4 regions of the Brevibacillus sp. HD3.3A genome follow, and region 4 is predicted to be linked to each of the others. Evidence: riboswitches for the same ligand, from Rfam matches in the RefSeq annotation. Region 4 holds a riboswitch; each other region holds the start of a gene.
What was found. Region 4 has a riboswitch for cobalamin ahead of HP435_RS27950 (hypothetical protein). Riboswitches for the same ligand answer to the same signal wherever they lie in the genome.
Positions count from the first base shown of each region.

Region 1: another riboswitch for cobalamin. It lies ahead of nrdI (class Ib ribonucleoside-diphosphate reductase assembly flavoprotein NrdI); the one in region 4 lies ahead of HP435_RS27950 (hypothetical protein).
Region 2: another riboswitch for cobalamin. It lies ahead of HP435_RS25250 (ABC transporter substrate-binding protein); the one in region 4 lies ahead of HP435_RS27950 (hypothetical protein).
Region 3: another riboswitch for cobalamin. It lies ahead of HP435_RS18750 (ABC transporter substrate-binding protein); the one in region 4 lies ahead of HP435_RS27950 (hypothetical protein).

Region 1 is NZ_CP085874.1:2,877,554-2,879,751, forward strand. It holds gene HP435_RS14190 (alpha/beta hydrolase) at 1-635, opposite strand, end outside; cobalamin riboswitch at 809-1,007, shown strand; gene nrdI (class Ib ribonucleoside-diphosphate reductase assembly flavoprotein NrdI) at 1,161-1,520, shown strand; gene nrdE (class 1b ribonucleoside-diphosphate reductase subunit alpha) at 1,507-2,198, shown strand, end outside.
Region 2 is NZ_CP085874.1:5,397,770-5,399,967, forward strand. It holds gene HP435_RS25250 (ABC transporter substrate-binding protein) at 1-909, opposite strand, end outside; cobalamin riboswitch at 1,059-1,257, opposite strand; gene HP435_RS25255 (winged helix-turn-helix transcriptional regulator) at 1,412-1,780, opposite strand; gene HP435_RS25260 (alpha/beta fold hydrolase) at 1,890-2,198, shown strand, end outside.
Region 3 is NZ_CP085874.1:4,048,549-4,050,746, forward strand. It holds gene HP435_RS18745 (FecCD family ABC transporter permease) at 1-342, opposite strand, end outside; gene HP435_RS18750 (ABC transporter substrate-binding protein) at 344-1,327, opposite strand; cobalamin riboswitch at 1,475-1,617, opposite strand; gene HP435_RS18755 (MBL fold metallo-hydrolase) at 1,760-2,198, opposite strand, start outside.
Region 4 is NZ_CP085874.1:6,001,414-6,003,611, reverse strand. It holds gene HP435_RS27955 (YhgE/Pip domain-containing protein) at 1-733, shown strand, start outside; cobalamin riboswitch at 858-1,057, shown strand; gene HP435_RS27950 (hypothetical protein) at 1,210-1,455, shown strand; gene mmgD (citrate synthase) at 1,445-2,198, shown strand, end outside.

The sequences.
Region 1 (2,198 bases), 3.0 Mb from region 4:
TCCCCGATCGTCAGGAGCGCTCTGACTTTCAGCTCGTCTGTAAGCCGTTCAGGCAAGCGCCGCTCTTCTTCGAGCAGGACGCTTTCGTTCCAGTGAATGGACGGGCTGCCGGCGATATAGCATTGGTACTCGTGCGGCCGCGTCAACAGGGCGTGCAGCACCAGCAAGCCGCCGAGAGAATGACCGAAGATCGTCTGGCGGGTACGATCGATAGGAAAATCTTTTTCGATAGCAGGCTTCACCGTTTTCTCGATAAACGAAAGAAACCTTTCGGCGCCGCCCATTTCCGGCCATTCTCCGCCGCGCGGATGAGCGGGCAGCTCGTCTTGCGGAACGACATGCGTGAAGTCGTAGTAGCGGGACGGATGGAAAGGCGCTTCCGTCGGATAGCCGATGCCGACGACGATGGCTGGTTGCACGCCTGTTTTTTCAGGAGCGCGGCATTGCAGGCGAATGGCTTCGGTCATCGTGCCGAAAACCGAGTTGGCGTCCAGCAAATAGATGACAGGAAAGCCTGTTGGCGGCGGGGCTGTGTCTGGCGTGCTCACAAATAGGTGGAACGTACGATCGTTGTATGTTATTTTTCTCGTTTGGGAACGGGGAATCGCTACTGCCTCGTAAGTCGTACTGTCCATCATGGGTCACTCTCCATTCGTCCGTAGGCGTCAACTTTTATGTACACGAAACCTATTATATGGACGAAAACCAGAGATTGGCAATAGAGAAATGAGAGAGATTATCACTACGAAAATTGAACATGCCAAGCTTGACTCCTACGATATATTGAGGTAAAGTAAGTTTTACCAACTACATATTGATGCGGACAGGTGTTTACCACGCTATATTTGGTAGACTTAATAGGGAAGTCGGTGAGATTCCGACGCGGTCCCGCCACTGTGATGAGAGAGTTCCATTTGCTTGTGATCGCCACTGATTGAGCCAATCGGGAAGGCCAAATGGAGCAATGACCCCAAGCCAGGAGACCTGCCTGACTGCAAGCACTGTGTAACCTACGGAAGATAGGGAAGTGTTCGAGCGCTCCATTCGTTTGTCATGCTGAATGGATACGATGGGAATCATCATGCGCATTCGACATTTTGGCGTCGAATGCGCTTTTACTTTGGCTAAAAAGTATACAATTGCAGTAAAGGATGAGGGACATGATAATCGCTTTTGATTCAAAAACAGGAAACGTGAGACGATTCGTAAACAAAATCGATCTGCCGCGCGTGGAAATCGATCCGGAGATGGTGCTAGACGAGCCGTTCATCCTGGTGACGTACACGACAGGCTTCGGGCAGGTGCCAGAGAAGGTGGACCGTTTCCTGAAGCGAAATCATGTCTATTTGCGCGGAGTGTCTGCCAGCGGCAATCGCAACTGGGGCACCAGCTTTGCCAAAAGCGCAGATACAATCGCGATCCAGTATGGCGTTCCGGTGATTTCCAAGTTTGAATTGTCCGGTACCGGCCGTGACGTGGAACAATTTACGAGTGGGGTGGCAGCAATTGCGGCACATTGAATTGAACAACCAACTAATGCAGCGTGGAAACGACGGGTTTTACCAATTGGAAAAAGACAGAGAGGCAGTCGCCGTCTTCATGGAGGAAGTGCAGGCGAAGACCATGACCTTCAACAGTGTCAAAGAGCGGATGGACTATTTGATCCAGCATGATTTTTATGAAAATGTGTATGAGGACTACACCGTTGAACAGGTCGACGAAGTTTTCCGACTGGCGCATGACACTGGTTTTCAATTCGCGTCGTACATGGCCATCTCCAAGTTTTACAAAGACTACGCTCTGAAAACGGACGACAAGTCCACGTATTTGGAGCAGTACCCGGATCGGGTAGCGATTGTTGCTCTCTCGCTCGGCCGCGGAGACTTCGAGCTTGCGAAGCGCCTGACTGTTTCCATGATGGAACAGCGTCTCCAGCCGGCTACACCGACATTCCTCAATGCAGGGAAAAGCCGCCGCGGGGAAATGGTCTCCTGCTTCTTGCTGGAAATGGACGACTCCCTGAACTCGATCAACTACGTGCTCGGAACTTGCATGCAGCTCTCGAAAATCGGCGGCGGCGTAGCGGTCAATCTGTCCAAGCTTCGCGGGCGGGGAGAGCCGATCAAAGGCGTCGAGGGCGCAGCCAAAGGCGTCATGCCTGTACTCAAGCTTTTGGAAGATGCGTTTTCCTACGCCGA
Region 2 (2,198 bases), 600 kb from region 4:
TTCAAACGGCTTCGTATCCTTCACATTGTAGCCACCCAGCCAGGTGCCGTGCAGGGTAATGACCTCCGGGTTGCGCTTGAGCACATATTCCTCGTCGACCATGATCGTAGTCGACGCCTCCGCCGGATTCCATTGCAAGTCGGCAGCGTCTTTCCCGCCAGCCAGAATCGTCGCGTAGCCTTCCCCTACTCCTGGCTTCCCGTCTAACGACTGGCTGGGGAAAATCCGGTAGCCCCCGTTCGTATTGAGAAATCCGGCTGACAAGGCAAGCACCTGTTTTTTGTCTTCCTCCTTGATGCCCGCCACCCGGTCCGCTAACAGCTTTTCAATCGAATGCTTCCAGGCGAGAAATTCGTCTGCCTTGTCCGATTTATCAAAAATTTTGCCGAGCAGCTTCAGCTCCTCATCCATCTGTTCCGGCAAATAGTTGTTCATTCGCACGACTTTGATTCCGGCTGGCTCCAGCTTTTCCTCCAGCGTCTTGTCGGGGCGATTCGTATAGGCGAAGACGATTTGCGGCTTCAAGCTGATGATTTGCTCCAGATTGATCTGCTTCGTTTCCCCCACATCCGGCTTGCTGTCAAATCCGAGGTACGGGTTATTTTTGACCGTCGTGTCGCCTGTAGCCAGCACGTACTGCTCGGCTCCCAGCAGCTTGATCGCTTCTGCCGTGTTGCGATTGAGCACGACCACCCGCTCTACTGGCAGCTTTACCGTGATCGCAGTCCCTGCGGAATCTTGAAAAGCAAGCTCCTGCTTTTCCTGCGGCACCGCCTGTTCAGTTTTCTGTTCCGCAGGCGTTGACGATGACGGTGAAGCAGCAGAGCAGCCAGTCACGACCAAAAAAATCGTGAGCAGGCCAAACAGCCATGCTTTGCCGATCCAGCTTTTCCGGTTCTTTTGCAGCATCGTTTCCACTCCCTATCTTTTTGTGATCAATAGAAAAGCCCCGTCCCGCCGGACGAGGCAAACGTGTAGAAGTAATCAGTCGACATCATGAATAAATAGACACAAGCTGTCGCAGCTTCTTCCTACACCTCACCTTTTCCGCGAAGGATTACGGGTGTGACAAACTAGGTAGGTCTCCTGGCTTTTGGCTCATCGCGCTCTTTCGTCTTCCCCGATGGTTATGCTCCATACCGAGTGACATGTTGGAAAGAGAACTCACCAATTACAGTGGCGGGACCGCTCGGGATTTTCACCCGATTCCCTGTTACCCCTTGCTCTCGCAAAGGCACCTAGCTGCATGCTATTCTTGGCTGATTATACCATTATTTTCATAGGGAGGGGGGACCGTAAAAACAAATCGGCCGCTTCCTTCCCTCTTTTGCCTTCGCCCGAAAAAAATCCGCCGTTCTCAGGTGGTCGTATGGTTGTCGTATGCGATTATGGCCCGGTGCTTTCAGCAGTTTTAGGCAGTCGGCTCCACTTCATCCGCCACAGGCGTGCCAAACTGCTCTCCCCATTTGATCAAGTATTCAATCACGGGACGCAGTGCTTCTCCCCGCTCTGTCAGCTCGTACTCCACCTTTGGCGGAACGACCGGGTACACATGCCGCAGCACAATCCCCGCCTCTTCCAGCTCCCGCAGCTGTTCCGCGAGCATTTTGTGATTCACGCCCATGATGTTTTTCTTCAGCTCACCGTACCGCTTTTTCCCGTTCATCAGTTGGCAAATAATCGTCGTTTTCCATCTTCCTGCAAGAATGGAAACAGACAGCTCGATCGGACACTGAAACTGTTTGCCGTTTATTTGATAAATCACCTGTTGGTTCCCCATGGTTCTCACTTCCCTTTTGGTAAGTATTCAACGAAAAAGTGCGTACTTACTTTTTTACAGTGTATTCGGTAAGATCACTTTTGTAAAACACGATTTCAAGGAGGCCCTCATGGAAAAATTCGTTCAGGTTGGTCCCATAAACGTCGCATATGCAGTAGAAGGAAGCGGACCTGCCGTGCTGTTGATCCACGGTACAGGAGGCAGTTACGAAGGCACGTGGGGCAATCTCGGCAAGGCGCTGGCACCTGACTTTACCGTCATCACCCCCAATTACAGCGGCTCGGGCAAAACGCAAGACGACCGCGAGCGGCTGGAGCTGGACGATCTGGTCGAGCAAAATGTGCAGGCAGTTATGCAGGAAGGCTTTACGCACTTTCATGTCGTAGGCTACTCGCTCGGCGCTGTCGTAGCAACGGCC
Region 3 (2,198 bases), 2.0 Mb from region 4:
AAAAGCGGCACCGACAGCAGCTCCGGATGCCACTCCCATCGTAAACGGGTCTGCGAGCGGATTGCGCAGCACCCCTTGAAATCCGGCGCCCGCAAGCGACAGGCAAGCCCCTACCAGAATCGCCAGGATGACGCGGGGAAAACGCACTTTCATCACGATTTGCTCGGACGAATCCGGCCATGTCACGGCAACCAAGTCCGACATGCCGGGGAGCTGATGCAACAAGATCAGCCATACTTGCGAAAGCGGAAGCGATGCCGCTCCCATCGAAATGCTGACTACCGCCGATGCCAGCAGGATCAGACTGCTGGCCCCTCCCCATAAAAGCAACTGCTTCTTCATTTTATTTCACCAGATCAGGGTAAATCGCTTTGGCTACCTCGATCAAACCTTGGGTAATCCGCGGTCCCGGGCGCGAAAGCAAATTTTGCTCCATCCCGAAAATCTGCTTGTCGCGGATCGCCTTCATCTTGTCCCAGCCGTTGCGGTTCGCAATGATGTCCTCCAGCTTTTTCCCTGTCTTGTCGTCCGTAATGCCTTTTGCATACAAAATGACGTCAGGATCGCTTTTTAAAATCTTTTCTTCGCTGATCGGGTTCCACCCTTGGGTATCAGCGGCAATGTTTGTCGCGCCTGCCAGTGAAATCAGCTCATCCAGAAATTCCCCTTTGCCCACCGTCCAGCCCGGCGAAAATTCCAGGTACACTTTTTTCTTGTCTTCCGGCTTCACCGCTTTGACCGCTTCCTGCACGCGCGCGATGTCCTGCTTCATGCTTGCGACTACTTTTTCCGCCTGCTCCTGTCTGTTTGTAATGACACCCATCGCCAAAATGTTGTCAAATATCTCATCCATTTTTTGCGGGTGAGTCACGTAAACAGGCATGCCCAACGTTTTCAGCTTCGCAGCGACAGGCTCATCCATCGAGATTCCGCCGATGACCAGATCAGGCGACTGGGCGAGAATCGCCTCTTCGCTCGGCTTGACGACACCGCCCACTTTCGGCTTCGTGGCAGCTTCTGCCGGATAATCGTCGTAGTCGGACACCCCGACGATCCGGTCGTTCAGGCCGAGTGCGAACAAAATCTCTGTTTCACCCGGAGAGGTGGAGACAATCCGCTGCGGCTCTTTTTGCAAGGTCACTTCTTTTCCCGTCGAATCCTTGACCGTCAGCGGGTAGACAGTCGCTTTGGCCGTTGTTTCCTGTGGTGTTGTCTGTGGCGCCTCTGTCTTTGGAGCAGGGGCTGTTTGCGTGTTGCCATTGCCTGTGCAGCCGACCAAGCTTGCAGCAATGACCATGGGCATGAGCAGTTTCCACGAACGTTTCATATGTATAACTTCCTTTCTGGGCAACTGGTTGATTCTTAGCATAGAAAAACCCCTTCGCTTCCAGCGGGAAACAAAAGGGTCGACTTGCCAGAACGATCTGGTCACGCCAAAAAGTCCTGAACGGGCCGAACCTTTCCGCGAAGGCGCAGGCACATCATGCAAACAGGCAGGTCTCCTGGCTTGCGGCTTGCGACAGCCGCTTTACAGTGGCGGGACCGCGCCGGATTTGCACCGGCTTCCCTTTTCACCTCGCCCATGACAGACGAGGCACCTGCTTGCTGTATTCAGTTGTTTGTGCCTGCAAGCTAAGACTCACCCACCATCATAGCATTCCTTGGCCCAAAAAAGAATGCGTCATTTTGCACCAAAACGCAGGCCCAGGCTACCCGTCAACCTGCAGCAGCCACTAGCCTTTTGCCTAACCGACGAAAATTACTGTTTGCGCTTGTGCAAGTAATCGATAATTCCCATCGCGCACACCTGCAAATCCAGTCGCAGGACGCTCATCACTTCATGCTGCTCGGCAATGCCGCGCGCTTTCAGATGCTGGCTGACAAGAGCGAACAGCCTGTCCCCCAATTGCTCCGTGCCAAGCCCGGCGGAAACGGCCGCCTCGCCTTCTGCCACGAATACGGGAAGCCACTCTGCCACTTGCCGATAGACGTCCTCCACTTCTTCCGTCATGCCAAAATGCCCGAAGTAGATACGCTGGAGTTCGCGCTTGCGAAAACGCTCGATAGACGCAAGCATCGCCTGCGGATCGAACTGATTTGGAGACGTGGACGGCAAAACGAAATGCAATCCGTCTTTTTGGAGCTGCGGATAAAAAACGCCCGCTGTATCACCTGTGAACATGCCGCGGCTAACCGGA
Region 4 (2,198 bases):
CGAGGCGAACAATCACTTTGCCGATCTCGCCAAGCTGCTGCGCGGGGATATCAAGCGAGAGAGCGAGTTTTTGGCAAGTCCGGTGCAGATCAAGGAAAACCGCAAATATCCGATTCCCAACTACGGTTCGGCAATGTCGCCTTTTTACGGAGTATTGTCGCTATGGGTAGGAGCGACCTTGCTGATTTCTTTGCTCAAACCAGACCCGGAGAACCCGGACGGACGCTACAAGCCGTACCAGCTGTACCTTGGCCGTCTGGGCACATTCGTGACAATCGGGCTGTTCCAGGCACTGTGTATTACGCTCGGTGACTTTTACATTTTGGAAGCGTATGTGGCGGACAAAGTTCCGTTTGTCCTTTTCGCGATGCTCGTCAGTATGGTGTTCGTGACGATCACGTATACGCTGTTGTCGGTATTCGGCAATGTCGGCAAGGGTATCGCGATCATTTTCATGGTCTTCCAGTTTTCCAGCTCCGGGGGCACGTTCCCGATCAGCATGACGGCGCCTTTTTTCCAGGCACTCAATCCGTTTATGCCGTTCACCTACGCGATCAGTTTGTTGCGTGAAGGGGTCGGGGGCGTCCTCTGGGAGACGGCGATTCGGGATATTCTCATGCTGTGCGGCTTCATCGGCATCAGTCTGTTTATTGCGCTGGCCTTGAAACGACCGCTGAGCGGGCTGATTCAAAAATCGATGGAAAATGCGAAGAAAACGAAGATCATCGGGTAATCCGCTCGGCCATGATGCCAGCCTGTCAGTAGATGGGCTGGCTTTTTCTATGGCTGAAATATCCAATATTTAGCAAAGAAAAGAATTGTTAATTTTCAAAATAACTGATATATTGAGAGCAAACTTCATACGTGTACAAACAGGTGCAGATAAATTCAACACTTTTATCTGCTTAAAAGGGAAGTTCGGTTCGAATCCGACGCTGTCCCGCAACTGTAATTGGGAGCGATTCGAAGATACCACTGTTTTCGCCAGCCGAAAATGGGAAGGTTCGAAAAGCGATGATCATAAGCCAGGAGACCTGCCTGTTTGAGCGCAACATCAATACCTACGAGGATAGGGGGTGTTAAGTGCGAGATGGATAGGCGTGTTTTTGATTTTCACAATCAGCATGCTTATTTCGGTATTCATTCGCCTCTTAACAACTTCTGCGGAAGTTGTTTTTTTGTGCGGATTTTCAGGAGGGTACGTGACGGATGAGTGATTTTTTGTTTGGAACGGTGGAGTATTTCACCAACGATTTTCAGGCGTGCATTATGAACAACTTGACGATAGAGAACCCGAGCGCGATCAAAGCGCATTACGCGAAATTAAAAGCAGAGGTCATCAGGCGAGCAGAAAATCAGGCAGATCAAGAAAAGCTTTTGCACAATCTCGACAAGGCTTATCAACGTCTAAAGGTCAACTTAATCGGGGCGGAGGATGAAGAGAATGGGAGCTGAAGAAAAGTTTTTTCCAGGTCTGGAAGGTGTGGTCGCTGCGGAAACGAGCATTTCCTTTTTGGATACGAAGCAAGGGGAAATCGTCATCAAAGGGTACGATTTGATCGAGCTGTCCAAAGCGCATCGTTACTTGGATATCGTCCATCTTTTGCTGGAAGAATCGTTGCCGAACGAACAGCAAAAGCGCGAAGTGGAAGAAAAGCTGAAAGCCGAGTACGACATACCGAACCAAGTATTCGACATGCTCAAGCTGCTGCCGGAAAAAACGCATCCGATGGACGGCTTGCGCACCGGGCTTTCTGCGCTTGCCGGATACGACAGCCAACTGGACAACTGCACGGCGCAAGCCAACAAGGAGCGGGCTTACAAGCTGCTGGGCAAAGTGCCGAACATCGTCGCCAACAGCTACCGCGTGATTCAAAAGGAAGCGCTGATCGCGCCGCTGCCGGAGCTGTCGTACAGTGCGAATTTCCTGTACATGATCACGGGCAAAATCCCGTCCGACTTTGAAGAAGCCATTTTCGACCGTTCGCTTGTTTTGTACAGCGAGCATGAGATGCCTAATTCGACGTTTACGGCACGCGTCATTGCCTCGACGATGTCGGATTTGTACGGGGCGTTGACCGGGGCGGTCGCTTCCTTGAAAGGGAACTTGCACGGCGGCGCGAACGAAGCGGTGATGCACATGCTGCTTGAGGCAGGCTCGGTCAAGGAGTTTGAAGCTTTGCTGGAGTCCAAGCTGG